3 regions of the Oceaniserpentilla sp. 4NH20-0058 genome follow, and region 2 is predicted to be linked to each of the others. Evidence: predicted binding sites of a transcription regulator. Region 2 holds the regulator's gene; each other region holds the start of a gene.
The links. The regulator sigma-54, encoded in region 2, starts transcription at its own class of promoters, with help from an activator protein. The targets are predictions, from matches to a motif close to TGGCACNNNNNTTGCTNT.

Region 1: a site for sigma-54 is predicted at 3,152-3,169, ahead of flgJ (flagellar assembly peptidoglycan hydrolase FlgJ). Genes of this name have one in related genera too.
Region 3: a site for sigma-54 is predicted at 3,219-3,236, ahead of urtA (urea ABC transporter substrate-binding protein). Genes of this name have one in related genera too.

What each region holds. Positions count from the first base shown of each region.
Region 1 covers NZ_BAABWE010000005.1:127,772-138,357, reverse strand. The annotation lists gene flgK (flagellar hook-associated protein FlgK) at 1-2,017, opposite strand, end outside; gene flgJ (flagellar assembly peptidoglycan hydrolase FlgJ) at 2,020-3,120, opposite strand; gene ABWV45_RS08620 (hypothetical protein) at 3,249-3,575, opposite strand; gene ABWV45_RS08615 (flagellar basal body P-ring protein FlgI) at 3,596-4,684, opposite strand; gene flgH (flagellar basal body L-ring protein FlgH) at 4,804-5,469, opposite strand; gene flgG (flagellar basal-body rod protein FlgG) at 5,515-6,300, opposite strand; gene ABWV45_RS08600 (flagellar basal body rod protein FlgF) at 6,353-7,102, opposite strand; gene ABWV45_RS08595 (hypothetical protein) at 7,217-7,339, shown strand; gene ABWV45_RS08590 (flagellar hook-basal body complex protein) at 7,502-10,586, opposite strand, start outside.
Region 2 covers NZ_BAABWE010000002.1:56,197-66,782, reverse strand. The annotation lists gene ABWV45_RS03480 (YhdP family protein) at 1-1,303, shown strand, start outside; gene ABWV45_RS03475 (carbon-nitrogen hydrolase family protein) at 1,303-2,136, shown strand; gene yjgA (ribosome biogenesis factor YjgA) at 2,114-2,656, opposite strand; gene mgtE (magnesium transporter) at 2,672-4,027, opposite strand; gene ABWV45_RS03460 (HPr family phosphocarrier protein) at 4,150-4,419, opposite strand; gene rapZ (RNase adapter RapZ) at 4,504-5,361, opposite strand; gene ptsN (PTS IIA-like nitrogen regulatory protein PtsN) at 5,377-5,829, opposite strand; gene hpf (ribosome hibernation-promoting factor, HPF/YfiA family) at 5,836-6,141, opposite strand; gene ABWV45_RS03440 (RNA polymerase factor sigma-54) at 6,248-7,747, opposite strand; gene lptB (LPS export ABC transporter ATP-binding protein) at 7,801-8,526, opposite strand; gene lptA (lipopolysaccharide transport periplasmic protein LptA) at 8,531-9,031, opposite strand; gene lptC (LPS export ABC transporter periplasmic protein LptC) at 9,012-9,572, opposite strand; gene ABWV45_RS03420 (KpsF/GutQ family sugar-phosphate isomerase) at 9,572-10,534, opposite strand; gene ABWV45_RS03415 (calcium/sodium antiporter) at 10,555-10,586, opposite strand, start outside.
Region 3 covers NZ_BAABWE010000008.1:3,006-13,591, reverse strand. The annotation lists gene urtC (urea ABC transporter permease subunit UrtC) at 1-92, opposite strand, end outside; gene urtB (urea ABC transporter permease subunit UrtB) at 96-1,781, opposite strand; gene urtA (urea ABC transporter substrate-binding protein) at 1,893-3,176, opposite strand; gene ABWV45_RS11075 (ammonium transporter AmtB) at 3,655-4,923, opposite strand; gene glnK (P-II family nitrogen regulator) at 5,009-5,347, opposite strand; gene ABWV45_RS11065 (TorF family putative porin) at 5,409-6,047, opposite strand; gene ABWV45_RS11060 (accessory factor UbiK family protein) at 6,498-6,737, shown strand; gene ABWV45_RS11055 (YifB family Mg chelatase-like AAA ATPase) at 6,754-8,364, shown strand; gene rep (DNA helicase Rep) at 8,463-10,478, shown strand.

The DNA.
Region 1 (10,586 bases), on a different contig from region 2:
CAGCTATGAAATTTGCACTAACAGGGTCTGGCACTACATCAGGATAACCCTGTTCATATTTCACTTGGGTTTCAGGTAGGGTATCGGTCAGTTCTATTCCATTTAAATATAAATGTGCATCTAACAGGCCATCTGGATCTGATTGGAAATTGGTTAGCTGTAAAGTGGTAACGGCGGTTGCGGAAATACCATTTTGCTCACTTAAAATTTGAGCCGTTTCTTTAGCCGATGTTTGTGCTGAAATCGTTAATATTCCACGGCTTTTCATGCCACCGGTTATCGCATCCGGATCACTAATATTCAGCCTTGCAGGAAAAAAACCATTACCAGGAGTCACATTGACTTCATTATAATCTTGATAAAACTGATTCGCCGGTAAGTATCCACCCAAACTAGAAATGGAGGTTTTGCCTTCGTCTTTAGGTAATAAATTATTCACAACCCCAGGAATATAGGTTTGGTTCATAATACTGGGGAATAACTGTTTTGGATGAGCAGGATCTGAGTTATCCAATACGTCATATGTGGTATCACTGGTGAATTTCACCAACAAAGGTGGTGTTAGAGCTCCCGGAACTGAAAACGCTTCCGTGGTCGAATCATAAACAGCCCCTTGACTAATGACCCCTTGACCACGATTACCTACGTCATAATCTGTCATGACTGCTGTGGCTAATGCGATTTCCTGCGGAATTTCGATGTCTAACTCAATGTCAGCGGCACCGGAACGGGTAGGCAAAAGATAGAACTGATCCCCTTCTTTAAATGATCCTGATTCAAAGGTTAAATCGAATCCTTCAATGCTAAAACTCTCTGGAAACTCCGTACTTAAAACTGTTTCTAGCACAGCCTCGTTGTTACTCACACGAGTAACTTTAAAGGTATAATTATTAGGGCCTGTAAACTCGACTTTATATTCGCTGTCGGTTAACTCGCTAGGGTCTGTAATATAAACCCCTACCTTGCGATCGTCCGGCTGGGCATTGTCTGCATTTCCCACCACTCGGCTCATGGCCACTTTAGGGTCGTTTATATCTTCAAAATATAAACCACCAGCTTGTCCGTTTAGGTCAATCCCTAATTTATGCTGTTCGTTAATGTTGAACTGCAAAGCAATAGCGACACGCCCAAGCTGATTAGTCACTGGATCTAAAATTTGTTTTCGGAACTCTAAAATGCCCCCGACACTACCACCTGATAATTGCTGAGTTATATCTTGAGTGGCCCCATCTCGCTCAAATATGATGGAATCCCGAGTGGGGTCATCTGAGCCTGCTCTGGTAGATACCCGATTAAAATCTTTACCTAAAACCAAGGGTTGTCCATTACCAATAAAAACATTAATAGAGTCGTTATCTTGTGTTGCCACTGTCACACTGACTAATTCAGCCAGATCTTTTATGGCAAGATCACGCTTATCAAGTAAGTCATTCGGGTAATTACCGTTTGCTGTTGCGGTTGCAAATTGTATCTGCACATTGAGCTCCGCAATGGCTTCCCCTAGTGTGGTGATTTGTCCGGCAATAATACCCAACTGTCCATTTAAAATATTATTACTATCGCTAAGGCGATCTTGAATTGACTTAAAGCGATCCACTAAACCTTGTGATTCACTGATAACCACTTGTCTTGCGGGTAATGAACTAGGGTCGTCAATGGCGGCTTGAAATGCCCCAAACATATTTTCAATACCCGGTTGAATACCCGTACCGGGGTCTGCCAGCAATTTATCGATTTGTTCTGCATTACTGGTTAGGGTTTCAAAATAATTAAACGTTGAGGTGTCTTTTTGTAATTGACCTACTAAAAATTCATCAAATACACGGCGAACGTCTTGAACCATAGCACCACCACCAATCCACACACCTCCTGCAAACTGCGGGTTATTATTGGTAATGGTTGCTTCTTGGCGGCTATAGCCTTCGGTGTCCACATTTGCAATATTATGACCTGTAACCGTTAGGGCTGTTTGATGCACCCGTAAACCAGATATCCCAATATTGAGTAAATTAGCCATGGTTAACCTCGTTTGGCTTGCGCAATGGCTTGTGCCAACACGTCACCGTGAGCGATGCGTTGTATTTTTTCAGCATATTTAGGGTCGGTTGCATAACCACCATTTTGTAACCCTTCGCTATAACCTTTTACCGTTTCGCCTTGCTTAATAGCCGTTTGATAACGCTCACTATTTTGCACAAATTCAGCATAATCTTTTAGGCTATGTTCATAGGATTCATATACTCTAAAAGGTGCTACTTCTTTTTTGGCGATGCCTTGTCGATACTCCAAGGTCGATACTTTAGCCACATCACCATCCCATCTGTGGTCGGCTTTAATGCCAAATAAATTATGGCTATTATTGCCATCACCTTTATGAATAATATATTTTCCCCAGCCAGTTTCTAACGCCGCTTGCGCCATGATGGCTTTAGGCTCAACCCCCATTTCTTCCCCTACGGATTGAGCCACAGGCCACAATGCTGCAACAAATTCTTCTGGATTTTGAAACGCAGATTGTTTAGTTATTGGCCCTGTCTCTTTAGTTTGTAATTGAATACTTAGAGGCTGTGAATTTGGCACAATAAGCTCTTCACTAGGCGTAAAATCTGTTTTTAAGGTTTTAGGTTTGACTGGAGACTCATTTAACGGAGCGATTGCCGCTTTTGTTTCGTTAAGCTCGATGCCTTTCGCTTCTGGATTAAATTGCTGTAAATCCAGATTTGGTTTTATTGTAGAAAATGGATTTGGGCCTTGGTACTGGCGAATAGGAATATCAATTGTTGGTTTAGTGTCGTCATCGCTTTTAACATCAAATTGATCTTTTAACTGGCGGTAAATACTACTGGCCAAGCCAATACCTTCCCCTTGGCTCATAGAGAGTGCGAGCTGGTCATCAAACATTTGACGATAGAATTTTGATTCATTACTGCTTAAAGGGTTATCTTCCTCAAAAACAGCGTTTGCATCGCGCATACTTTTTAACATCATCCCCACAAACATGGATTCAAATTGATGTGCCACTTGCTTCAATGCTTCGTCTTCTTTTTCTCGGCCAAGAGTGTTAATAGCATTTAATGATGCTAAATCGTTGTAGTTGTAAGTATTGCCGATATTGTTCATAACAACGTCTTTTTTGGAGTTATGATGATATAAAGCAAAGCTTAGGCCAAAACCATAATTGATTGTTTTTTAAGGATTTTTTACAAGAATAAAAACGAAAAACGGCAACAGTTGCCAAAAGCGGCAAGTTATTTTTGCTGTGCAATATCGGTATATAAGCGAATACGCTTACCGGTATTCTTATATTTGATAATTTCTTCGCTTTGCTCGTGTTTATGCTGTTGCATTTGATCGAGCAAAGTATGGGACTCTTCTTGAATGGATTTTAGAAAATCTAAGTCAGTTTGATTAATTTGTGCCATATAGTTTTCAAACAAATACTCCAACGCTTTTTGCCGTTGTTGTAATTTATGTTCTAAGGTCGCTAAGCTTTTTTCATGGGCCAATAGCTGTATTTCTTGTTCTAAGTTTTGAATGTAGGATATGGCATCCTCTTTGTTTTCAAAATTTAGCAAATTAGCATTCCTTTCATTAATCAAATCACTATTAACTCAGCATTTAATGCACCCGCTTGTTTTAATGCTTCTAAAATCGCCATTAAATCCCCGGGAGCAGCACCAACTTCATTGACTGCTTTTACAATTTCATCCAAAGATACTCCTGGGGCAAACACAAACATAGGGTTACCTTCTTCATCAATATTCACTTCAGTTTGCGGAGCCACCACCGTTTCACCATTCGCTAACGCCCCTGGCTGATTTACCTGAAAATTTTCTTTAACGGTTACCGTTAAACTGCCATGAGTCACAGCAACTGGGTCGATGCGGACATGCTTACCAATTACGATGGTGCCTGTTCGGCTATTTATAATAACTTTTGCCGTGGCCTCCCCCGGGGTTACATCTAGGTTTTCGATCATGGATAAAAAAGAAACTCGCTGGTTGGGATCTCGTGGGGCGCTAACGCGTACAGACGTGGCATCTATTGCGTATGCGGTTTCTGGCCCTAGTAAGTTATTAATGCGGTCAGATAAGCGTTTTGCTGTTGTAAAATCGGGTGCGTTTAAATTTAACACTAGGCTGTCACCTCTTGAAAATCCGTTAGGGACGGGCCGTTCTACGGTAGCACCGTTTGGAATACGACCGACACTGGGGACATTCACGGTTATCCGAGAGCCATCTGCTCCATCCGCGCCAAACCCGCCAACCACTAGGTTACCTTGCGCCACTGCATATACTTGACCATCCGCTCCACGCAGTGGCGCAAACAGCAAGGTACCTCCCCGTAAACTTTTTGAATTACCAATACTTGAAACCGTTACATCAATGGTTTGCCCAGGCTTGGAAAATGGCGGTAAATTAGTAGTCAGCGAAACGGCTGCGATATTTTTTAATTTTGGGTCAGTACCCGGTGGAATGGATATGCCAAATTCATTCATCATGTTAATAAAGGTTTGATTCGTAAATGGGGCTTTGTCCCCCGTACCGTCCAAACCAACAACTAAACCATAACCCACAAGTTGGTTTATGCGCACCCCTGACACTGAGGTAAGGTCTTTAATACGCTGGCCGTAAGAGAAGGCACTGGTTATAACCAGCAATACCATACTCAACCAGATCAACATTCGCTTTTTCATAACCACCTCTAATACTTCGTCAAAGCTTAGGCACTTTTACGTTTCATAAATATACCTGCAATTTACTGACCGCCTTAATACCCTTTGATTCTGAGCAGTATCCACTATTAGAACGGCCACCAAGGACTACTGAAGAATCGGGTCAACAGCCCTTGCCTGCTGGCGTTAGCCACTTCTCCTGTACCGCCATAACTAATACGCGCATCAGCCAATTTAGTGCTCATGACTGTGTTATCTGGCCCTATGTCTTGGGCGCGCACTAAACCTCTAACCCTGATGAATTCATCACCACGGTTTAATGTCAGCCATTTTTCGCCACGGACTTCTAACACACCGTTGGGTAAAATATCACTGATTGTCACCGTAATTTGACCTCGCAAGCTGTTGCTTTGGTCCGCATCTCCTGTGCCCGTGAATGCTCGGGATGCCGCTGCACTGGCCGATAAAATAGGTGGTGTTTTAGTAAAAATACTCACATCTCCTAAATTTAGATCACTGTCTTTTTTCGTAGTGGCGCTGTTGGATTTAGACGCTTGGGTTTGCTCTTGCAGTACCACCGTGATCACATCTCCAATGCGTTTTGCACGCTGATCACTAAACAGCGACATTGAATAATTAGACTGGTATAAAGAACCATCAGTGGTTGGCGGCGGTGTTAACGATTGTGCAGGGACCGGCGAATACCTTGGATCATTTGGTTTTTCGTCAATCGGTAACACAGAAGCACAACCAGCCAAAACCAGCATTAAACTACCTGTTATTAATGATTTCATTTTGCACCTCTTTGTATTCTATTTACCTAAAGAATTACGCATTAATTAGGTGTTCTGCGCTAGATATTGCAGCATTTGATCCGCGCTGCTCACCACTTTTGAATTCATTTCATAAGCTCGTTGCACAGTGATCATTTGAACTAATTCTTCAACCACTTTTACGTTAGAGTTTTCTAAAAAGCCTTGCTCAATAGAGCCAAACCCTTCTTCACTAGCCACACCAATTTGCGGAGCACCGCTAGAAGCCGTTTCTAAAAATAAGTTGCCACCCATGGCCTGTAGGCCAACTGGGTTGATAAAATCCACTACATCGATTTGGCCAATTTCTTGTGGGTCCGTCTCACCAAACTGTGTAACCGAGACAATGCCATCACGGCTAATGGTCATGGTGTTGGTTTGATCGGGAATTGTAATATTGGGCTCAAGTAAATAACCCACTGCGTTTACGATTTGCCCTTCCGCATCCATGTGGAAAGTACCGTCGCGAGTATAAGCCGTTGTACCATCAGGCATGGCAATTTGGAAAAAGCCACGGCCGTTTATCGCTAAATCCAACGGTTGTGAGGTTTCTTGCAAACTACCGGTGGTGTGAATTTTTTGCGTGCCTGCTACCTTAACACCCGTACCGATTTGTAAGCCTGATGGAAGACGCGAATCCTGTGAGGATAAGGCACCGGGCTGACGTTGTATTTGATAAATTAAATCTTCAAAGACTGCTCTGTCTTTTTTGAAACCTGTTGTTGATACGTTTGCAAGGTTATTTGATATGGTGGTCAAATTATAATCTTGCGCATTTAAACCGGTTTTACTGACCCATAATGCTGAATGCATGACAGCTCTCCTTGATGTTTCAACACACCTTTAAACTAAATTTTTATCCGTACTACTGAATATCCATAATAGATTGAGTCACCTGTGCATTTTCATCTGCGGTGCTCATCATTTTCACTTGTAATTCATATTGGCGATGCAAAGACATAATTTGTGTTAACGACTGCACCGCATTTACGTTGCTGTGTTCTAGATGTCCGCTTTCTACGCGCACGGTAGGGTCAAACGGTTGTACGTCTCCGGGTTCTTGTCCTCGCATGCGAAATAAACCGTCCTCCCCTTTTTCCATTTCGGTTAAATCTGGCATGACAAGTTTAAGTTGCTCTATGTCTGCGACTACCGCAGGATCATCACCCAGAGCCTGAATAGAGATAGTGCCATCTCCGGCTATTTCGAGTTTTTCATAAGGGGGGACAACCAACGGCCCCCCTACTCCCATGACTTGAAGGCCTTCACCGTTTATTAAGCGTCCCAACTGATCTACACGTAAATCGCCTCGGCGTGTGTAGGCTTCTTCACCGTTACTGTCTTGTACTGCTATCCACCCTTGGTTATCTATCCCGATATCTAAATCACGACCTGTGTGAATAAGCGTACCTGGGTTAAAATCACTGGCGGGACGCTCTTCCATGGCATATGCACGGGTAGGATAATAATCACCAAAGACGGGCATGGATCGAGCTTGTTCAAAATCACGACGAAACCCCGTTGTGCTCACGTTAGCCAAGTTGTTGGCCTCGGCAGCTTGACCGATTGTATTTTGCTTCGCGCCGGACATGGCGATGTATAACGCACGATCCATTGTATTCTCCTAATTCATTTACCTGCCTGAAAAAGCGGCAATGGTTTTTTCTAATTAAGAGATTGCAATTGGGGTGCCAATTATTTTGAAGGTATATGGAACGGGAGGTGCGGGATGAAATACATACTAAACCTAGAATATTTTTCACTAAATATCATCATTCAGTTTGCGAAATTCAAACAGGCGATATACATCAAAGTTAAAAAGCGGCAAGGCCTGTCTTTTATTGCCGCCTAACTTTTAACAAATAACAGCCTGCGCATTTAAAGCGATTGTCGGTGGGTTACGCTGCGCTAACCCACCCTACTTTTTAGATTTTATTTTAAAATTACTCCCTAGCATCTACCGGATAATAGCTAGCATATTCCTTTACCTGCATCAGACTCCTAACTCAACTACTTAAAGCTGAATGATTGTCTGTGTAACCGTATCCGAGGTTTCAATGGTTTTAGCACTGGCTTGGAAGTTCCGCTGTGCAATGATTAAACCCACTAATTCTTCAGATAAATCCACGTTACTGTCTTCTAATGCCGAGGATCGAAGGTTACCGAATGTGCCGGTTCTAGGGGAGCCAACCGTTGGTGTACCCGATTCAAATGATTCCCCCCATGATGTATCCCCTAACGGTACTAAACCTTCCGGGTTTTTAAAGCTAGCAAATGCAACTTGACCTAACACTTGCGCCTGACCATTGGTAAACCGTGCAAACATAAACCCGTCTGCGTCGATTTCAAGCCCAGTAAGTCGTCCAGTTGTATAACCGTTTTGACTGACCTCGGCCACACTGAATGGGCTACCAAATTGAGTAGAGCCATCCAATTCAATTTGAAAATTTGAGTTGCTTGGTGGATCGGTTAACGGTAAGCCACCTTCCAGAACATTTAGTGATTTTAATGATCCTGTTGGTGACCCTTCTGCGTTAATTGGATCCCAATTGGTAACATACAAGTCGCCCGTTGCTTCAACATCGAGTGTTCCATCAGGGTTGAAGAACAACTCGTAACGCAGCTGAGTTGCTTCAAGGTTCTCTGGAAAACTTAATGTGGGATCTGGATCCCCTACATTTTGCCCATCAATCTGAACATACATGGCCCAAATATTTTCTTCATTTGGGCGTGTTGGATCCACTGGCTCTTTTACAAAGTATTGAGTCATAATGTGATTATTACCCAAGCTATCGTAAATAGTGGTACTGGTTGCATGGTTGTAAGAGTTTTGATCATCCGGATCAAAACTGTTCAACACATAATCTTCAAACTCATCCTCAGAAAGTGCCCCAAATATTCCGGATACCGATGGTAAAGGTTCAATTAATGAATACCCTTCATTTAATACAATATCCACTGAACCACCTACAACCGCAGCTGTATCCGCCGTTGCTGTCCCCCCTAATACCACAGGACCAGCATTCTGAGAACCTTGAATGACAATGCTGTCAGTTACTGTTGGCGATGAAATTTCAACTTTTATATCTCTGCCTATGGAATTAGAAATAATAAGATCGCCATCTTCATTAATTTCAGAATTAAAACCCGGTAACGTGGTGCCTACTAGGGAATTAATTTCCTCTGACATCTCCAGTAAACTGGTGGATTCTAATTCCTGACCATTTAATGTTAAGGTCATATTATTGCCGGGGTTATTGTATCCGGATAATGGAATGGTTAACGTTGAAGTAGCAGAGGCGGTTATTCCCACTTGTCGATTGTATATGGCTGCAATTTCATTAGCTTCGGCATTTTCTTCTGTTTCTAAAATAGTTTCATTGCCGTCAGCATCCACCAATGTGATAGATTGTGAGGGGTATTCGTTGTTTACACCTTCAATCCCTTGTGTGAGTAAACTATTGTCGTCTTCATCAATTTGAATTAAACCGTACATCTCATCTACAGTTACATCATCACCGATGGCAATAAAGTCAGACACCGTAATGGTGGAGGCTTCTCCTTCTTCGGTAGCGACAAATTGCAATTGATATTGAGGCGGTACCACATTAGGTACTATTTCAATTGCCTCTGCACGCACACCAATAAACGCATCACTGTCTAAGCTACTAATTTGCCTATTAATTGAGGCTGCTACTTGTTGTACTGAACGAAACTCTTCATCTAATGTGATTGTTGTCGTACCGGAGCGTCCATCAACATCAGGGGCTGGTACTGTCAGTGTCACTCTAAAGGAGTTAGTCCTATCAATTTCATCTGTACCTAAAAACACCGACGGGTTATCTAATTCCAACGCGGTCAATGCGGCTAAACCTTCTGTTGCACCTAGGCCAGTACTTTGGCTAAATTGCACACCATAACCGGAACCCACTTCAGTATTGGTAAATACTAATTGTCCACCTACGGCTTCTACCGTTACCCGACCAGCTAAACCATTTGCCCCTGTGCGCAAGTCAATTTCTGTTTGAATGGCCGCCGCTAAATCATCCAATGTTGCATATGAGGCTGCTGGGACAATTATGTTATAAGCGGAAGAGTCGTCCGCTACGGTTGGCCCAGTTACTTGCATACGAAATTCATTATTTGCATCAATATCCGCAACCCCAGTGGAAGACCGATTGGTAGGTGCAAAGCCAATGTTATTTAAATCGTATGTATTACTTGATGAATTAGGAACCAGTATTAATGTGTCACCATTGTCTGCGGTCGCCGCTGTTAATGACATTGGGTGTCCCGCTGAAACAGTCACCAAGCCAGCTAGTGCTCCACCGGCTATTTGACCTGCAATCTCAGCTCGGATTTGCTCCATTGTTACGGTTTGCACAGCAGGAGAGCCAATTGCCGCTTGTTCAACACCGTCACCAAATTGTGCCGCATCTAACGTTATGGTTTGCGATGTGGTTGTACCACTGGCATCGGTCACTTCTACTTCAAATATAATTGAATAATCAAAACTACCATTTAATACCGTGTCAAAATCACCGATCGTTTGGCCACCGTTTGTGATGGTTGATGTTAATACCCCATGATCACCGCCTATAAAACCTGTCATCGCTAATGGAGGTGTAGACGTAGTACGAGAAGTGGTACTTGTACCCGGAATACTTCTAAAATCCGCAGTAATAGGGTTTGAACCCACAAACAATTGGCTACCTGAAACCCCTGCGGTAAGAGTAGTATCCGTAGCAGGGTCACCAAATGCCGCTATAAAACCAGCATCAGCAGCGGAAAGCGCAAACCCTGTTCCGATAGTCGCGTCGTAACCTGCTCGTTCAATTTGCAAATATGTGTTTGCCACTAAAGGAGTTGTCAATGGTGATTGATTAGTGGTGATTGAAAATTCGTTATTTCCAAATAGCGTATCTACTTCTGCTTGAATGGCGTTCATTATATTTTGCAGATGCTGAGTAGGTGTTGCACCCACAGTAATCGCACCCGCTAAAATGGTCACCGTTTGTATGCCTGTACCATCCAAAGGATCAATATCAATACTAAATGGGCCGGGATCTGCTGGAGTGGTAACAAATGCGGCAGCGGAT
Region 2 (10,586 bases):
TTTAGGTGCAACAGAAGCTTATATACCAAGTGAAAGTGGGTTGGAAGTGCTGGGGCATATTCCAAGTTTAGATCTTTTGGCTTGGCATGCGTTATGGGATGAAATTAAGCCTGCTCAATTGCAAACTCAGGTGGAATCTTCCAATATTTTTAGGACAGCTCAGCTTAGTACTGATCGTTTAATATTTGACGATTTTGAAGCCAAGCAAGTTAAAGTAGATATTCTTCAAGCCAATTCCGTTTATCAGTTCAATATTCAGTCACCTTTGGTTAAAGGGCTTGCAACTTGGCAAGAAGGTGCCCCTACAAAGCTTAATTTAGAGTATATACACTGGCCTTCATTGGATGGGGCTGAAACCAAAGACAAGCAGGATGAAGCTCTGGCAAACATTTACCCTCAGCAAATCCCAGAGCTAGATGTAAACGTGGCTGAAATTTTTGTTGGTGCAACGAATTATGGTGCATGGCAAGGGCGTTTAAGAACAGATGACCGCCAAGTCTCGCTCAGCGAGATTAAAGGTAAAATCAAGAAGATGGATGTGGCCGGTAATATTCATTGGCAAAAAAACAAAGAGCAAAGTGTTGTTGAAAGCACCCAAGTTAAGCTGAGCGTTTCCAGTAAAGACGTGGGCGGTATACAGAAAGCGTGGCGCGCTAAGCCTGTGATTGAATCTAAAGATGCAAAAGTGAATGTAGATTTAACTTGGGACGATAATCCATTAGCGTTCAATACTGAATTGTTAAATGGTACAGCGGCTTTGAATTTAAAAGATGGTCGATTTTTAGAGGCGGGGGACGCTCAAGGGTTAAGTGCATTTGGCCTTTTAAATTTTGCAGCAATTGGCCGTCGATTGCGTTTGGACTTTTCTGATGTTTACCAGAGCGGATTGCATTTTGATTCCGTCACAGGGAAATTCAAGATCGAAAAGGGTGTTATGAATATTGTTGATACCATGGATATTAAAGGGCCATCAGCTAAATTTGCAGCCAGTGGTACGGTGAACCTAAATAATAAGCAGTTAAATCAAGAGCTATCAGTAACCTTTCCAATTACCAGTACTCTGCCTTTTGTTGCCATCTTAGCGGGGTTTGCACCTCCTGTAGCGGCGTCTTTATTTGTAGGGGAGCAATTGGTAGGAGATCAAATAGAGAAGTTCACCAGTGCTACTTACCGATTAAGCGGCAGTTGGGATGAGCCTAATTTAAATTTAATGAAGCGCTTTGATAACAAGATTGAAGGAAAGCAAAATACCGGTTTTTGGTATCGCATGAAGGACTTCTTTGGTTTAGGGGGTGATGATTAATGCGTGCTGCTGTCATTCAAATGAATAGTGGTCGGGATGTTGATGGAAATCTTACTGCTGCTCATCAGTTACTTACTGAGGCCTCTTCACAAGGTGTTAAGCTGGCGGTCTTACCAGAAATGTTTGCATGCATTGGAGTGAAAAATCAATTCTCCTTGGCGCAAGAACGTTTCATTGAACAAGATGTATTAGGTGTTATCGCTACATGGGCGAGGCAATTTGATATGTATATAGTGGCAGGCTCAATGCCCTTGATGTCAGATTCTTATAACGAAGCCGAAAAAGTACTTGCTGCTTGTTTAGTGTTTTCACCAGATGGACGCTTGCTTGAACAATACAATAAAATTCACCTGTTTGATGTAGATGTATCGGATGAAAAGGGGCGTTATCGCGAATCAGATACGTTTCTTTGTGGGGAAAATCCGAAAGTAATTGATATTCATGGCCATAAGTTAGGTTTAAGTATTTGCTATGATTTACGCTTTCCTGAGTTATATCAAGTTTACCAAAACCAAGAGTGTGAATTAATAACAGTTCCCTCGGCATTCACCTATGAGACAGGTCGAATACATTGGGAAATATTATTACGTGGGCGTGCGATTGAAACCCAGAGCTTTGTGCTTGCGGCAAATCAGGTGGGCGTTCATGAAGATGGCCGACGCACTTGGGGGCAAAGCATGATTATTGGACCAAATGGCGAGGTGCTTGCTCAGGCAGATAATGAAACAGTACAAGTCGTTATCGCCGATTTAGATTTTAGTGCGCTGGAGCAATGTCGTCAAAAGATGCCCATTACCCAGCATAAAAAAATTATTCTGGGTAACAAGTCTTAATAAACAAGAATAATTTACGCGCAGCGGTTTTACCTGATTTTACTTGAGGTGCATCTGGGTTTGCTTCTTTGTTTTCATGCTCTTTTGCTGCATTACGAATTAGTTGTCGTAAATGCTGAATATCTTTGACTTCAAATTGAGCACAAAAATCGCTGAGTGAGTCCTTACCTTCAATAATCAAACGGTCTCGCCACTTTTCTTGTTGATGAAGTACACGGTTATATTCTTCACTGCTTGGGTCTTGCTTGTCTAAAGCCAGTTGTATGGCTTCTACATCTTCAGTACGCATTACTTTACCAACATATTGAAGATGACGACGTTTTGCTTCATTCTTTTTTATGCGGTCCCACTCGGCAACGGCTTCAATCATAGTTGCTGTAAGTGGTAGCAATTTCAATTGCTTTTTAGGTAGCTCGCAAATGCGTTTGCCCAAGTCTTGAAGAGCATGCATCTCTCGTTTTACTTGAGATTTGCTGGGGCCTGAATACTCTTCAAACTGATCGTCGTCATGCTCGTTCATGTTTTAAACCAAACTTTATAAGTAAAAACTGGCCGCAAGGCCAAGGAATGCAAAAAAACCAACCACATCGGTAATGGTGGTTAATACCACGCCACCTGCTAGGGCGGGGTCAATTTTAAGGCGTTGCATAATTATCGGTAAAAATGCACCGGCTAATGCGGCCACCACTAAATTTATAATGATAGCAACGCCAATTATGACGGAGATCTGTAGGTCTTGAAACCAAGCATAGGTGGCCAGCGCAATTACAATAGACCAAAGTACGCCGTTGCTTAAACCCACGATGAACTCTCGATTAAGCAGCCAGCCAATATTGTTACTGCCGATGTGACCAATAGCTTGGCCACGAATAACCAAAGTTAATGTCTGGCTACCTGCTATGCCGCCCATACTGGCGACAATTGGCATTAATACCGCAAGCGCGACCACTTTATCAATGGTGCCTTGAAATAACCCAATAACGGCACTGGCTAAGAAGGCTGTGAGCAAGTTTATACCTAACCAAACAGCACGACGGCGACTGGTTTTAAATGCGGGTGCAAAAGTATCTTCGTCTTCATCAAGACCTGCCATGCTCATTAATGAGTGGTCAGCTCCTTCACGGATAACATCAACCACGTCATCAATGGTGATACGTCCTAACAGCTTGTATGTTTTTTCATCTACAACCGGCGCTGAGATTAAATCGTGACGTTCAAATAACTGTGCAACTTGGGTATCTGGCATATCCGCTGAGATAGTAATGACATCGGTGTTCATTATTTCTCGAACAGTGGTATCGCCATCACTGACCAAAATTTTATTGATAGGAAGAACACCAATAAATTCATCGCGACGGTTTACTACTAATAAGTTATCTGTCATGTCAGGAAGGGAGCGGTGACGCCTTAAGTAACGTAATACCACTTCCAGCGTAATATCTGGACGTACCGTTACAGTGTCTGTGTTCATCAGACCACCGGCACTGTCCTCAGGATAAGACAGAACCGCTTCAATACGCGCTCTGTCTTGTGAGTCCATTGTGGTAAGGACTTCTTGGGTCACTGTATGAGGCAGTATTTGAAGTAAATCGGCCACGTCGTCTGTATCTAAGTCAGACATGGCGTTGGCCACTTCTTCAACACTCATTCGGTTCAATAACCAGCTTTGCAGCTCATCATTCAGGTGTTGAAGAACTTCACCTTCATTTTCTTCATCAATTAAGTCCCAAAGTAAATTACGCTCTTTTGGGGGGGATGATTCAAGCAGGTGGGCAACATCGGCAGGTTGTAAATCACTATTTAGGATACGGCGCACTTGTGCCAAAGCACCGCTTTCTAGAGCGGCACCTAGATGGACAAGTTTATTGTGCTTATGTTCGCCCCTAGCCATAGTGGGTTCCCTTTAGATCAGGGGTTGATTGTACCGATAAAGCGAGTATCAGGCTACGACCCCTTGTTTAAAAAGTGTAGCCTAGTGAGCTGATTTATTTGAGGTTTTATTGAGAGGAAAGGTTATTCGCCTTCACCAAAGAAGTCGTTAATTAACTCTATTAATGCATCCATGGCCGCTTGTTCGTCATCGCCATTAACTTTTAATAGAACTTCAGAGCCTTGGCTGGCTGCTAGCATCATCACGGACATAATGCTTTTTCCGTCTACTTCTTTCCCATTGAAGCTAATTTTAACTTTACTGGAAAACGCGGATGCGGTGGATACCAACTTAGCGGCGGCGCGTGCGTGCAAACCCAGTTTATTTATTATTGTTGCAGAGTTTTCAAGCATGATAGTAGGTGTAAAAATGAGTAATGACTTACCATATCCAGCAAATGAGTTGATGTCCAGCGTTAGCGCATGGAATTCAGCGTATTATTGATTGAGCTCGCGGTGACGTACTTGAACATTTGGGTAAATCTCTTGGTAGGCGTTAAAAAGCCGTTCAGCCATATACACACTTCGGTGTTGTCCGCCAGTACAGCCAATACTGACTGTCATATAGGTGCGATTATTAGCTTCAAATTCAGGTAACCAGTTTTGTAAGAACCCTTGTATGTCATTGAACATCTTATTGACGGAGTCTTCATCTTTTAAAAATGTTTGTATTTTTACGTCTTGTCCTGTGTATTGACGCAAACTTGGGTCCCAATAGGGATTAGGTAGGCAGCGTACATCGAACACTAAGTCACTATCTTTAGGTATGCCGTGTTTGAAACCAAATGATTCAAACAACAATGACATTTCATTTTCTTGTTTTTGGACCACTCTTTCTTTAATTAAGCTTCTTAATTGATGCATGGATAGGTGAGTGGTATCGACGGTTAAGTCCGCTAAATCGGCGAGGTTGTGAAGCAGAGCTTTTTCGCGCTCAATGGCATCCAGTAACGGTACATCTGGCCCTGTTAATGGGTGTTTTCGTCTGGTGGCACTGAAGCGGGTTAATAAGGTGTCTGTGTGGGCATCCAGATAGATGATTTCTAGTTCGCATTGCTTGCGGTCAAGTTTATCAAGAATAATGGAAAAGTTAGCTAGGTCAGTTTGATTGTTGCGCGCATCAATGCTTACGGCAACACTGGTAAGTTGTGATGATTCGCTCTGTATTTGATCCAGTAGGTTTTGCAGTAAAGCCACTGGTAGGTTATCGATACAATAAAACCCAAGATCTTCTAATAGATCAAGGGCGGTACTTTTCCCTGAACCACTACGACCACTTATGACCACGAGTTTCATAATTAAACCTTTTATTTATGCGGTGGCGAGCTGGTAAAGTTCACGTTGGCTTTTTGCTGAGCGAAGTTGCTCTCGATAGGTTTCTTTGCTGAATTTTTGTGCAAGCATACTGAGGGTCTGTAAATGCTGCTCGGTGGCTTCGGCGGGCACTAAAAGCACAAACACAATATCAACGGGCTGACGATCAATGGCGTCATAGTCGATGGGCTCATCTAAAATAAATAGTGCGCCTACCGTGTCGATACATTCTTCTAAGCGAGAGTGGGGAATGGCGATGCCCTCTCCGATGCCGGTGCTTCCCAGCTTTTCTCTTGTAATGAGTCGTTCATAGATGTCATCAGCCTGAGCGTCCTCAATGTTGGATGCTAAAAACTGGCTAACATGCTGAATGAGTTTCTTTTTACTACTGCAGTGCGCACCCAATTGGGTGCGCTCAAGATTAAGAATATTTGAAATACTTGAAGTCATATTGAATCAGTGGTTATTTCCATGACGGTGATTAACCATCTTTTCTTTGTGCTTAAGCAGTTGGCGGTCTAGTTTATCCGTCATGCTGTCGATAGCGGTGTACATGTCTTCGCTATCTGCGTTGGCGTGTAAATCGGCGCCAGCAGCATGGATGGTGGCTTCTGCCTTTTGGGCGAGCTTTTCTACGGTCAGGGTGACTTGTACATTGGTTATGTTATCAAAGTGACGCTCAAGCTTTTCCACTTTAGACTGAACGTAATCCTTTAAGGATTGAGTCACTTCAACATGATGGCCGCTGATATTAATTTGCATAGATGGCTCCTACTGTCGGCACTCCAGTTCCAGAGTGCGTGAATATGCTGATAATCTAATAAATAGTTTATCGGCGAAAACTCGTTTATTCGCCATATACTAATGGCTAAACCAAGCGTTTCCGTTCGTTTGACGGTGGAATGTGCATCGCCTCACGGTACTTGGCTACAGTTCTACGTGCAACCTTGATGCCTTCTTCTTCTAACATGTTGGCAATTTTGCTGTCGCTTAAAGGCTTTTTAGCACTTTCGACTGAAATGAGCTTTTTAATCATAGCTCTAATTGCGGTTGATGAGCACTCTCCACCACTGGTGGTACTCACATGGCTAGAGAAAAAGTACTTCAACTCGAAAATACCGGCCGGTGTATGCATGTATTTTTGAGTGGTAACACGAGAAATGGTGGATTCATGCATGCCTACTGCCTCGGCAATGTCATGCAGAACCAAGGGTTTCATTGCTTCATCCCCTTGTTCTAAAAAGTCTTGTTGATACTCAACGATTTTCATGGCCACTTTAAGCAAGGTTTCGTTACGGCTTTGTAAGCTTTTAAGAAACCAGCGGGCTTCCTGTAAGTGATCCTTGATGAAATTGTTGTCTGCGCTGCTGTCAGCGCGCTTCACCATTGATGCGTAGTGGTCATTGATGCGCAATTTAGGGGCAATTTCAGGGTTTAATTCAACACGCCACTCACCTTTGATTTTACGAACCATAACATCAGGTATGACGTATTCGCTGGTTTGTGGATCAATTTGTGAGCCTGGGCGTGGATTTAATTCTTGTATGCCTCGAATAACCACTTTTAGCTCGTCTTCTTTGACTTTTAATTTACGCATAAGTGCTGCGTAATCTTTAGAGCCTAATAAGTCGATGTATTGATCGATTAAGGTTTGAGCTAATGGCAACCATGGTGTTTCAATGGGTAGTTGGCGCAGTTGCAGTGATAAGCATTCTTGTAAATCACGGGCACATACACCGCTAGGCTCAAATTGTTGGAGTAAATGTAATACGGCTTCTACTTCGTCTAGTTCAATTTCAAGCTCTGGGTTTAATGACCCAACAATGTCTTCAAGATCAACTTTTAAGTAGCCGTCATCGTCCACACCTTCAATGATGTTGATGGCAATTAGGTGATCGTTTTCTGACATAGGAGTTAGGTTAAGCTGCCATAATAGGTGATCACGTAGATCATCAGTACTGCCGTTTCGGCTATCCATGTCAAAATCATCACCAGATGATGAGCCTGAGTGGCTTTCTGTCATGGATGTAGGGGCAGCGGAGGCTTGCCAAGTATCGTCCCATTCACTGTCGGTAGACAGTTCGTCCGGAATGTTTTCATTCCAGTCATCGGCGGCGGTTGGCTCATCCGATTGGGTTTCTTCTACTGGTTGGGTAGTTTCTTGTTTGTCTTCACTTTGTGAGTTGATGTCTTGATTGGCATCGCCTTCAAACTCTTCATCTACATCGAGCAAAGGGTTTGAGTCCAGAGCGTTTTGAATTTCTTGCTGCAGATCTAGGGTAGAAAGCTGAAGTAAACGGATGGCCTGTTGCAGCTGAGGAGTCATGGTCAGCTGCTGACCCATTTTAAGTTGGAGCGAGGCTTTCATATAATACTGCTTAATCCCATGTCACTTTGACTTGTTACCCTGAATATACAAGATTACAACTTAAAGTCATCACCTAAATAAATATCTTTGACTTGCTGATTTGATAAAACATCTTCAGCAGAACCTTCTGCGATAATGTGACCATTACCCACGATATAAGCTTTCTCACAAATATCAAGGGTTTCTCGAACATTGTGGTCGGTTATCAGTACACCTAAACCGCGTTTCTTCAGTTGTTTTACGATACTTTTTATATCTCCCACTGATATGGGGTCAACCCCTGCAAAGGGTTCATCCAAAAGTATGAAGGATGGTTCTGCAGCAAGCGCACGAGCTATTTCAACACGGCGTCGTTCACCACCTGAAAGGGCCATGCCCAAGCTGTCTCGAATATGTTGGATGTGGAATTCATCTAACAGTTTTTCAAGTTTTTCCTTACGTTCAGTATGGCTCAATTCTTTGCGAGTTTCTAATATGGCCATAATATTATTTGCAACGGTTAACTTACGAAAAATTGATGCTTCTTGTGGTAAGTAGCCGATACCTTTTTGCGCGCGGCCATGCATAGGTAAATTGGTGATGTCGGTGTCGTCAATTAAAACACGGCCTTTATCTGAGGCAACTAAGTTGACGATCATGTAAAAACAGGTGGTTTTTCCCGCGCCATTTGGGCCAAGTAATCCAACAATCTGCCCACTTTCAATGGACATGGAAACGTCTTTAACAACTTGTCTTGGCCCGTAGCTTTTGGCTAAATTCTGAGCTTGCAATTTTGCCATGGATTTAGGATTCCTTGTCCTGTTTAGGCTGAATTACCATGTGAATACGGGTGTCTTCTTGTGGGCTTTCAGCTTTTACTTTTTGTTCGTTTATTGAATACACAATTTTCTCGCCTGAGAATACATTACCCTGTTTCTCTAAACCTGCATGTTTTAATAACGTTAATTGATCACTTTGTGTATTGTAAATAATGGTTTCACCGTAGGCTAAGGTTTTGCCGTCATCAGCATTTATTATTTGTTCATATCGAGCGGGGGTACCTTGGGCTATGATTTCTGAAATGCCATCAGGGCTGCGCTTGAGTGTGATTTTCTCGGCTTCAATATTCAATGAGCCTTGTTGCATTTTTACGTTACCGGAATAAATGACTTCCCCTTTTAGCTTATCTAAAGAAGCTTGGTCACTGGCGATCCGAATTTCTTGTTGGCGATCATCCGGTAGTGCCCAGCTTAACTGAGTTAATAGGAGTAAACTAAAAAATATTTTAAGGTGCTTTAGGTACATGGCGTCCTCTGACTTGCGACTTAAAATTAACCAGTTGTTTGTCTAATAAAATGGTCATTCCAATGGCGCTTAATTCGCTTGTATCGCTTTCAATTAGTACAGTTTGATCAGTGTCTGCGATCTTTTCTTGTAAGTCTATATTTAAGCTTTCGGTGGTTAGGCTAAAATCGTTTGCAGTAGATTGTAAGGGGACAATAATAACGTCCCCTTCTAACAATAGGTTTTGATCTTTTATCAGTTGACCATGGTTGCTCTTGATGCCCCATTTGGGAAGATTGTTTTCATGCAATAGCACGGCAGGAGCTTCAAGTAGGGTAATATCATCAGCAGGGTAGTGAGAGGCTTTGCGGGCAGCGATTTGTTGGATGAGGTTACCTTGTTCATCAAAAGACTCTGAGTTCAACCCCTCGATGATGTAATCAGGCTCTTGATCTGTTAAGGATTCGATTATAATTTCATCAGATGCATTTCGATCATCCAAGGTCATGTACGCCACGATGGCTAGTGCCGTTAAAATTGTGACGATATAACGCTTGCGCATTACAACACACCTGCTCTGAGTAGATCGTGCATATTAATCACACCAACCACCTTGCCAAGCTCCATGGCCACCAGTGCGTTGATCTTTTTTTCTTCCATTACTTGCAGTGCTTCTGCAGCCAGTTTTTCAGGGTCAATGGTGGTGCAGTTTTGGGTCATGGCGTTTTCTACTGGGGTTGTATGAAAGTCCACGTCTTTATCTAATGCTCGACGTAAGTCACCATCGGTAAAAATACCGGCAAGGGCACCGTCTTCATTGATGACGGTGGTCATGCCTAGGCCTTTTTGTGTTATTTCCATTAATGCATCCTTAATGGGAGTTCCTAGCGCTACTTTAGGTATTTGACCATTGGCATGCATAATAGTTTTTACTTTTAGTAATAATCGACGACCCAAGCTGCCACCAGGGTGGCTGAAGGCAAATTGCTCAGCGGTAAAGCCACGGGCTTCTAAAAGCGAGATAGCCAGTGCGTCCCCCATAACTAGGGTGACAGTGGTTGAAGAGGTTGGGGCTAAGTCTAATGGACAGGCTTCTTTATCAACACCTGTGTTTAAGTGACTATCAGCGGCTTGCGCTAAAGTAGATTGATCATTACCAGTCATGGCAATTAACGGTACATTTAAGCGCTTAATTAGAGGGATTAATGTGGTGACTTCGCTGGATTCCCCTGAATTAGAAAGGGCGATGACCACGTCATCCTCGGTGATCATGCCCATATCGCCATGGGCCGCTTCACCGGGGTGAACAAAAAAGCTTGGACTGCCTGTACTGGCCAGTGTGGCAGCCATTTTATTGCCAATATGGCCTGATTTTCCCATGCCGGTGACGACAATACGGCCTTTACAGTTTAATAATAACTCACAGGCTTTAGTGAACATGGCTTGATTAAGCTTGCCAAGCATGCCATCAACGGCATCTCGCTCGGCTTTAATGGTACGAACAGCTGAATCTATAAATTTCATAATAATTCTTATGTTTTAAATTAAGCTTGGAAAATTAATAGACCTAAATAAC
Region 3 (10,586 bases), on a different contig from region 2:
GCCGCAATTAATCTTTGTCCGCCTTTATCACCCACAAGTAAGGTAGCTAAAGGCCCTAGTTTAGGTTGTGCATTTGTTTGAATTGTATTCATGAGTTAATCCTCCACCGAGCGGCCTTTTAAGGCGAATAAGCCACGAGGACGTTTTTGAATAAATAGTATAATGGCAACCAATACGATAATTTTTGCAAGCACAGCACCAGCCATTGGCTCGAAAATTTTATTAGCCACACCCAGCGACATTGCCCCCACTAAGGTTCCCCATAGGTTGCCCACGCCACCAAACACCACCACCATAAAGCTGTCGATAATGTATTGCTGACCAAGATTCGGCCCAACATTGGTTAACTGACTTAATGCCACCCCTGCAATACCTGCAATACCTGAACCTAAACCAAAGGTCAGTGCATCCACCCAACCGGTTTTAATACCCATGGAGCTGGCCATTGGGCGATTCATTGTCACCGCTCGCATTTGCAAACCAAATAGGGTTTTCTTTAGGACCACTGCGAGTGCAGCCAACACTAATAACGAGAAAATAATGATATACAAACGGTTAAAGGTCAGCTCTAAACCTGCATTAACCGTAAACGTACCGGCCATCCATTCTGGTGTTTGCACGTCTTGGTTTAACGGCCCAAAAATCGAGCGCACGGCTTGTTGTAAAATCAAACTGATACCAAAAGTGGCTAGCAAGGTTTCAAGTGGTCGGCCATATAAATGGCGAATCACGCTGCGCTCAATTAACACCCCCACTAAGCCAGACACTAAAAACGCAGCTGGCACCGCCACAACTAATGACATTCCAATGTTATCAGGCATTAACTGCTGAATAACAAACGTGGTGTACGCCCCTAGCATAATCATTTCGCCGTGGGCCATGTTAATCACACCCATCACACCAAAGGTAATGGCCAAACCAATAGCCGCTAATAACAATACGGCTCCTAGTGCCACACCAAAATAAACGTTTTCCAGTAGTCCGTTTAATCTAACCAGTTCATTTATTGCCTCTAAAGATTTTTCTGCCTCAGCAATCTCAGATTTATTATAAGTATTCCCTGCCTGCTTTGCGCGATTTAAAAAAGCATTTAACCCATTACGAGTTTCTACGTATAAAGATCCTTTTAAATACTTAATTGCATCAATGCGAGCCAAAGAATCATCGCTTTGCAGTAACACTAACGCCCGTGCGGTTGCTAATATTTCACCAACGTATTCGTCTTGTTCTTTTGTGATGGCTTTTTCTAATAAGGGAAGCGCAGAAATCTCTGCTGCTTTTAATAGCTCAAGAGCAGCCGCTTCGCGTTGCTTGACATCTGATGAGCTGATTTGTAATTCTGCAATCACGCCATTAATGGTTCGGCGTAGATTATTGTTAATGCCTACTTTTTTAAGTTTACGCTTTTTAAATTCACCTAATATTTCATTGGTAAATACAGAGTTAGCTTGATACCTACCATTTTCTAACTTTTTTTTGAAAACCACATCACCAGTTTTCTTTACATAAAATAAATCTGCACTTTGTAATGATTTAATAATCGACAGTGATTGATCATGCTGGCTATTTGCTAGGGATTCAATAAGATCTGATTTTTCATCATAATTAGCGTCAACAAGTTTACATACTAGCTGTTCAAACGTTAATTTTTTAGATGATTGTAAATCGTTGGATTGCTCGATTGATGCGAGATGGGATTGGCATTCGCCTGTACTAGCGTTTGCACTCATCACACTACCCAGTGCAATTGTGCACACAAGTAATGCTTTTAATAAATTCATGGGGCCACCTTAAACGTTTCTTGAGCACCCATTGTCAGCTAACACAAAATAAAAGATGACAAGGTTGTAAAACAGAAAACGCCCACTTATCAGTGGGCGCATTTATAATTATTATTCAGCAGCAACTTCAGAGCCGGCGCATACTTTAGTTGTAGTGTTGTAGTTACCACAACTTAGGCCTTTCCAGTCTGAGACTAGGTTAGCACTTTCAGGTAGGAAATCTGTCCATGCATCGCCTTTCACTTCGCCGTCGGTTTTCCATACGATATCGAACTGACCGTCTTCTTGGATTTCGCCAATTAATACAGGCTTAGATAGGTGATGATTGGTATTCATAACCGCAGTACCACCTGTTAAGTTCGCAACTTCTAAACCGTACATATTGCTACGTACTTTATCCACATCTACGCTACCGGCTTTTTCAACAGCGGCGGCCCACATTTTAAAGCCAATATAAGTGGCTTCCATTGGATCGTTAGTTACGCGTTCTTCGTTTTTAGTAAATGCATGCCATTTTTCAATGAACTCATCATTAGCTTCGCTTTCAGCACTCATGAAATAGTTCCAAGCAGCTAGGTGACCAACAAGCGGCTTAGTATCAAAACCAGATAGTTCTTCTTCACCTACTGAGAACGCAACCACTGGAATGTCTTCAGCACTCACACCTTGGTTAGCTAGCTCCTTATAAAAAGGTACGTTTGCATCACCATTAATGGTTGAAACTACCGCAGCTTTTTGACCTTTAGAGCCGAATTTTTTGATATCAGAAACAATTGTCTGCCAATCACTGTGACCAAATGGCGTGTAGTTGATCATGATGTCTTTTTCGGCAACACCTTTACCTTTTAGATAGCTTTCAAGAATTTTGTTGGTTGTACGTGGGTAAACATAGTCAGTACCAGCTAGCACCCAACGTTTAACACCTTGATCCATTAAATAATCAACCGCAGGAATTGCTTGTTGGTTTGGCGCCGCACCGGTATAGAAAACGTTTTTAGATGATTCTTCGCCTTCGTACTGCACAGGGTAGAAAAGCAAACCGTTCAACTCTTCAATAACAGGTAATACTGATTTACGTGATACCGAAGTCCAGCAACCAAAAATAACATCAACGTCTTCTTTTGAAATTAGCTCACGGGTTTTTTCAGCAAATAAAGGCCAGTTAGACGCAGGGTCAACGACAACTGCTTCTAGCTTTTTGCCTAATAGCCCGCCTTTTTTGTTTTGATCTTCAACCATCATTAAAACAGTGTCTTTTAATGTGGTTTCGGAAATCGCCATGGTGCCTGAAAGTGAATGCAATACACCCACTTTAATTGTATCGCTTGCTTGGGCAATACATGCTCCCAAAGATAGTGCTGCAACACCTGCAACTTTAGACAGTTTACGTAACATTTTTATTTTCCTATTAGATGTTATTGATTTGTCGAATTCATAATTGCAATGGCTATGCCAATCAAGTTTATCCTGTGTTTTAGCGGTTAAATCATTAGAGCATCAATGAAAATCGCACCATAAAAAACCAATACAATAAAACACGGCTTCATCAAAGGGCGAAAATGGGTATAAGGAAATAGAGCATTTGCAGTAGAAATTTCACCAAACGCACAGGGCTTGCGCAATTTAGTTGTTTTTTTCAGGTAATGTTCTAGTTTGAAGCGCCTAAAAACAAAAAGAAGGGTACACATGCATTCCTATGAGTCACTTCTAAAAAAACGCACATTTCTAGCAGGGCTTGCCATATCTACCGACATATCAATTTCTACTGGCAAGCCTTCGGAATTACCTCCTCTTAACTATTACTAAATACCACAGGCAATAAAAAACCCCAGAGCTTTCGCCACTGGGGTTTCAAGGTTAACTTAAACGTTAATTAACCATTGTTGGTAAACTCTGGGTACGCTTCCATACCACACTCGGCGAGGTCAGAGCCTTCGTACTCTTCTTCTTCAGTTACGCGTAGACCCATCACTGCTTTAATGATGCCCCATGCGATGAAGCTCGCTACAAATACCCAAACAAAGATCGTTAGGCCACCAGCGATTTGACCGCCGATAGTGGCGCCATCGTTTGTGAACGGTACAACAAGTAGACCAAAGATACCCACAACACCGTGAACAGAGATCGCGCCCACTGGATCGTCGATTTTTAGCTTGTCTAGAGTCAGGATAGAGAACACAACAATCAGACCACCGATAGCACCAATAATGGTAGCTTCAAATGGTGTAGGTGTTGAAGGTTCTGCAGTAATCGCAACTAAACCAGCAAGAGCACCGTTAAGGGCCATGGTTAGATCCGCTTTCTTGAACAAGATACGCGCTAGGATAAGAGCCGCAATTAAACCACCTGCCGCAGCAGCGTTGGTATTCGTGAATACAACCGCAACGGCGTTGGCGTTAGCGATATCGCCAAGCTTCAGTACAGAACCACCGTTAAAGCCGAACCAACCCATCCAAAGGATGAACATACCTAGCGTTGCTAGAGGTAGGTTAGCACCTGGGATTGCGTTAACTTGACCGTTAGCACCGTATTTACCTTTACGTGGGCCTAATAGTAGAACACCAGCAAGGGCAGCTGCTGCACCGGCCATGTGTACGATACCAGAACCAGCAAAGTCAGAGAATCCAAGGTCACCTAGAGAGTACATGCCAAATACAGACGCACCACCCCAAGTCCAAGCACCTTCCATTGGGTAGATAACACCCGTCATCACTACTGCGAAAGCAAGGAAAGCCCAAAGCTTCATACGCTCAGCAACCGCACCAGATACGATAGACATGGCCGTGGCTACGAATACTACTTGGAAGAAGAAGTCAGAAGCACCTGAGTAGATTGAACCGCCTTCGAAGCCGTCTTCACGAGCTGCGTAGTCAGCCAGTACCGCAGCTGTATCCACTTCAGTGATACCTGAAAGGAAGAATCCGCCGTCATACATGATGGCGTAACCACATACTAGGTACATGGTGCAAGAAATAGCGAATAGCGCTACGTTCTTAGTTAATATTTCGGTTGTGTTCTTTGAACGAACCAAACCCGCTTCTAGCATGGCGAAACCTGCCGCCATCCACATTACTAGTGCGCCACATACCAAGAAGTAAAAGGTATCCATGGCGTACTGAAGTTGAAACACATTGTTTTCCATAATGCCCCCGCATTAAGCTTCAATACGTTTTAGAAAAACGCTGAAAAAAATTTAAACTCTAAGCACTGTTCAATATTGATCAATATTAAACGGCGTCAGCACCTGTTTCACCGGTACGAATACGTACGATTTGTTCAAGTGGTGTTACGAAGATTTTGCCATCACCGATTTTGCCAGTGTTAGCGGCTTTAGAAACAGCTTCGATGACTTTGTCAGTTAGAGACTCGTCGATGGCGATTTCTAGTTTTACTTTAGGAAGAAAATCCACTACGTATTCTGCACCGCGGTACAGTTCAGTGTGACCTTTTTGGCGACCGAAGCCTTTCACTTCTGTCACGGTAATGCCTTGAACGCCAATTTCAGATAACGCTTCACGCACGTCGTCTAATTTAAATGGCTTGATAACGGCCGTAACCAATTTCATATCAAACTCCTTATGGGATTAAAAAAAGCAATCAGGCAAGCCTGATTGCTTTGAAAAAGAATTAGAATTCTTTTGATGCTGTTAGCGCGAATAGAATGTCATCTTCTACGTCAGCACCGGTGTAAGACAAAGTAGCTGAAACATCAAACATCTCTAAGCTTTTACCAACTGTTGCAGCCAAATCAATATCGTTATCACCTTCATCAGGAAGTGCAAGACCTGCATGCAAATCAAGACCTAGGTCTTCAGGTAGAGCCATAGAATAGCCACCCTCTAAATACATATTATTGTCATTCTCAATGTCGATAGATAATTTGGCAGAAACCGCATCTTTAGATACACCTGCATAAATTTCATTTGATGCGTTGCCAGCATCATCATAGTTATAAGCGATGAAACCAAAGTCTAAATCAAGACCATTTTTCTCTAATCCATAACCTGCGTATAGGTCATACTCAATATTATCATCACCACCGAAATCTACGTTTGAACCCCAAACACCTGCATATACACCAGATTTATCAGCATAATCAGCTCCACCCTGAATGGCGAAACCGTTATCAGTTTGGGTTTGGCCACGCCAGATATAATTAGTCGTAACGGCAGCATTAAATGCAACCTCTGCGTTTGCTACTTGTGCACCCATCACGCCTGCAGATAATAAAGAAGCCATTGCAACCGCTTTAGATAAAGTTTTCATAAGTTTTCCTTAAGAAATTTTGTTTTATTGTGAGTCATAGACTCTAATTTAGGGCCATAAATTTTGAAATTTGCTCATATTTAGCGCAAAAACCAACTACTCATGCACACTTTTAGCAAAGTTGAGGCCAAAACCTCCAAATACGCATTTTTATTGGGCTTCTGGTGAATATAACCAGAAAGTACAGATTCAAACCGCACTATATTGACGCAATAATACTTACAAAGATCATTAATGATGCAATCTAGTGCACAACAGCTTTGCTTGGCACCAGCTTGTATCATTGACATAAGTTATGCCGTATCCCAGATTAATATCAAGTAAAACTAATAGATAAATTCATAAAATATGGCTTCCCTGTGCATTCTGTATTAATTATCTTCCTATTCGGTAATACCCTAATCACATCAAAGGCTTATGATATGCTTATTGAAAAACAGGAGCAGCCCAATGAAAGCAGACATTCTTGAAAAAATTACGGCTCAAATCAGTGCACTTCTGCCTGAACAAGCAGGGCAAGACGTAAAAAACAACATTCAACAGGTATTGGCTCGCCAGTTGAATAAACTCGATGTAGTGAGTCGTGATGAGTTCGAGGCCCAGCAAGCCGTATTATTACGAACCCGAACCAAATTAGAGGCCCTAGAAAAAACAGTCAGCGAATTAGAAGCCAAACTTAATAACCACTAAGTATGTTTAGTGGTTCATTTTCATACTATGTTCTAATTCCCACCTAGATAAAGCCCTTTACACTAACCAGTATGCTTTTAACGCTCAATCACGCAAGGATGCTGTTATGTCGTTAGCGGTAGTGTACTCTCGGGCAAAAGTCGGTATAGAAGCACCGCTGGTGCATGTGGAGGCCCACCTTTCAAATGGATTACCAGCGTTCTCAATTGTCGGCCTGCCTGAGGCTGCAGTAAAAGAAAGCAAAGACCGCGTACGCAGCGCCATTTTAAACAGTGGCTTTGAGTTTCCGTCTAGCCGTATCACTCTCAATCTAGCTCCTGCGGATTTACCCAAAGAAGGTGGGCGTTTTGATTTAGCCATTGCCCTTGGCATTTTAGCCGCCAGCGAGCAAATTCCCGTTGAGCCATTAAAGCAGCACGAGTTTCTTGGTGAACTGGCCTTAACGGGGGCCATTCGGCCTGTATCAGGGATTATTCCTGCCGCGTTAAATGCAACCGATGCAAACCATACGCTTGTGTTGCCCGATGATAACGCACAGGAAGCGAGCCTTAGTCGTGGCTCTCACATGACAAGCAATCATTTACTAGAAGTCTGTGCCTACCTCAGTCAGAACCAACCACTTAAGCACTTAGATGTTCAACCCATGGTCATCGAGCAATACCATGGGCCAGACTTGGCTCAAGTTAAGGGCCAGCACCATGCTAAACGCGCATTAGAAATTTGCGCCGCTGGCAACCATAATTTGCTCATGAGTGGCCCTCCTGGTACTGGTAAGAGCATGCTTGCGCACTGCTTACCCGGCATATTGCCTGCGTTAAACGAGCAAGAGGCCCTTGAAGTGGCCTCCTTGTACAGTGTGTCTACTCAACCAAAACGGGCCTACTTTACAACGCGTCCATTTAGACAACCCCACCATACTTCTTCTGGGGTGGCGCTAGTGGGTGGTGGCACACACCCAAAACCAGGAGAGATTTCATTAGCCCATCATGGCGTGTTATTTTTAGATGAAATCCCTGAATTTAACCGCCACGTATTAGATGTATTACGTGAACCTTTAGAAACCGGACACATCAGCATTAGTCGCGCCGCCCAACAAGTGGATTATCCAGCGAGTTTCCAGCTTATTGCAGCCATGAATCCATGTCCTTGTGGTTATTTGAAGCAACCTAATAAACGCTGCGGAGATTGTTCAGAAGCCAAGGCCGTAAAATACCAGAGTGCAGTCTCTGGGCCCTTGCTAGATCGTATTGATATTCAAATAGAAGTGCCTGCACTGGCCAAGGGCTTACTTTCAAGTGGCGCGCAAGCAGAAAGCAGCACCTCCGTGAAAACCCGCGTTGAACAGGCACGCGCCTTACAGATGGATCGCCAAGGGTGCCCAAATGCTCAGCTTAGCCAACAACAAATGAGCTATGTGTGCAATTTAAGTCCGCAGCTTAGCCAAATGCTCGAAGACGCCTTAGATAAACTGGGGTTAAGCGCCAGAGCCTACCACCGCATCATTAAGGTGGCGCGCACAATTGCTGACTTAGCCCAAAGCCCCAGCATAGATAAAGCCCATTTATTAGAGGCTTTAAGCTATCGTCAAATGGAGCGAAGACTCGCCCCTGCCGTAAATTCAGTTTAAAGGTGCTAGGTTATAACCATTCGATTTAATGAAAAACCTAATCAAACGATAGGATTTTTGATAATCTTGCGCCCTCGCTCATCAGCCAAGAAGACTTTGTGAATCACTTAAACCCCCGTCAAAAAGAATCTGTATTACACATTGATGGCCCGCTATTAGTATTAGCTGGGGCTGGGTCGGGTAAAACCAGCGTAATTACCACAAAGATCGCCTACTTGATTGAACAATGCGGCGTACCCGCACGCAACATCACAGCACTGACCTTTACCAATAAAGCCGCCAAAGAGATGAAAGAGCGTGTGGCCAAATTGGTTCAAGGCAAAGCCGCCAGCGGGCTAACGGTTTCCACCTTCCATAACCTTGGTTTGAATATCATTCGTAAAGAGCACAAACACCTAGGTATTCGCCCAGGGTTTTCGATTTTTGATGATGGTGATACTAAATCGTTATTGAAAGACATCATGCATCGTGAACACGATGCAGATGGCGATATGGTAGACATGATCAAACAGCAGATAGGCGCCCTTAAGAACGACTTAATCGAGCCCGAGCAAGCGGTTCAAATGGCACAAACCCCACAAGAAATGCTAGTAGCCCAAACCTATGCCAGTTACGACCGCAGCTTGAAAGCCTACAACGCCGTAGACTTTGACGACCTCATTCGCATCCCCACCCTGTTATTCATGAACAACCAAGCGGTACGTGAAAAATGGCAAAGAAATACCCGCTATTTATTAGTAGATGAGTATCAAGACACCAACACCAGCCAGTACGAATTAGTCAAAGTGCTAGTGGGCCATCACGGTAAATTCACCGTGGTAGGGGATGACGACCAATCCATCTATGCATGGCGTGGTGCTAAACCTGAAAATTTGAGTTTACTAAAAACCGACTTTCCCAGTTTAAAAGTGGTGATGCTCGAGCAAAACTACCGTTCCACGGGTTTGATTTTACATGCCGCCAACCAAGTCATCGAAAACAACCCCCACGAATTTGTGAAAAAACTCTGGTCGGATAAAGGCTACGGTGACCCAATACGCATTGTAAAATGCAAAAGTGAAGACAACGAAGCCGAACGCATTGCCACCGAAATCATCGAGCATCGTTTACGCCATTCCGCCAAGTATCGTGACTACGCCATTTTATTCCGTGGCAACCATCAGTCACGCTTAATGGAAATGAAATTACAGCAATATCAGGTGCCGTATAAACTCAGCGGCAGCCAATCGTTTTTTGCCAAAAGCGAAGTAAAGGACATAATGAGTTATTTAAAACTCATCGTGAACCCAACAGACGACTCCGCCTTCTTACGCATTATTAATATCCCACGCAGACAAATTGGCCCTGCCACCTTAGAAAAACTCACCGAGTACGCAGGCAAGCGCCAGTTAAGTTTAATGAGCGCCTCCACAGAATTAGGGCTTGAGCAAGTTTTAAGCCCGCTAGCACTGGATAAACTACAACGCTTTGGCAATTGGATACAAAACACCACTAAGCGCTGCTTCACAGAAGACCCTGTACAATCAATCAAAGAAATGGTGCACGACTTAGATTACGAAGCATGGCTGCATCAAACCAGCAACACCCCAAACATGGCTGAAGCACGGATGAAAAACGTGTGGTTCTTAATTGATAACATTGAACGCATGCTGGATAAAGCCGAAGAAAATGGCGATGAAATGGACATTGAAGATGCTGTGGCCAAGCTCATATTACGAGACATGCTTGAGCAACAAGAGCAAGAAGACGAGCTTGATCAAGTACAGCTAATGACACTGCACGCCTCAAAAGGTTTGGAGTTTCCCTACGTTTGGATAATGGGCCTAGAAGAAGAGATCCTCCCCCACCGCAATAGCATAGAAGCTGACACCATAGATGAAGAGCGTCGCCTTATGTACGTGGGCATTACTCGCGCCAAACAAAACTTAACCCTTACCCTTACCGGTAAACGCAAAAGCTATGGCGAAAGTTTTGAGCCCACACCTAGTCGATTTTTAGACGAGTTACCAAAAGACGACATCCAAAAAGAAGGATTTGGTGAAGTCAGTCAAGAACAAAAACAAGCCCGCGGTGAATCTGCATTGGCTGGGCTTAAAAACCTAATGAATAACTAACCTAAAAGATAATAATACATACATGTGTTGGGTGCAGACTAGCTAAGCAACAATTGCGAATATTGGTTTTAGTTTGCATAATGAAGGGGAAGGTTAGCCTTCCTCTTT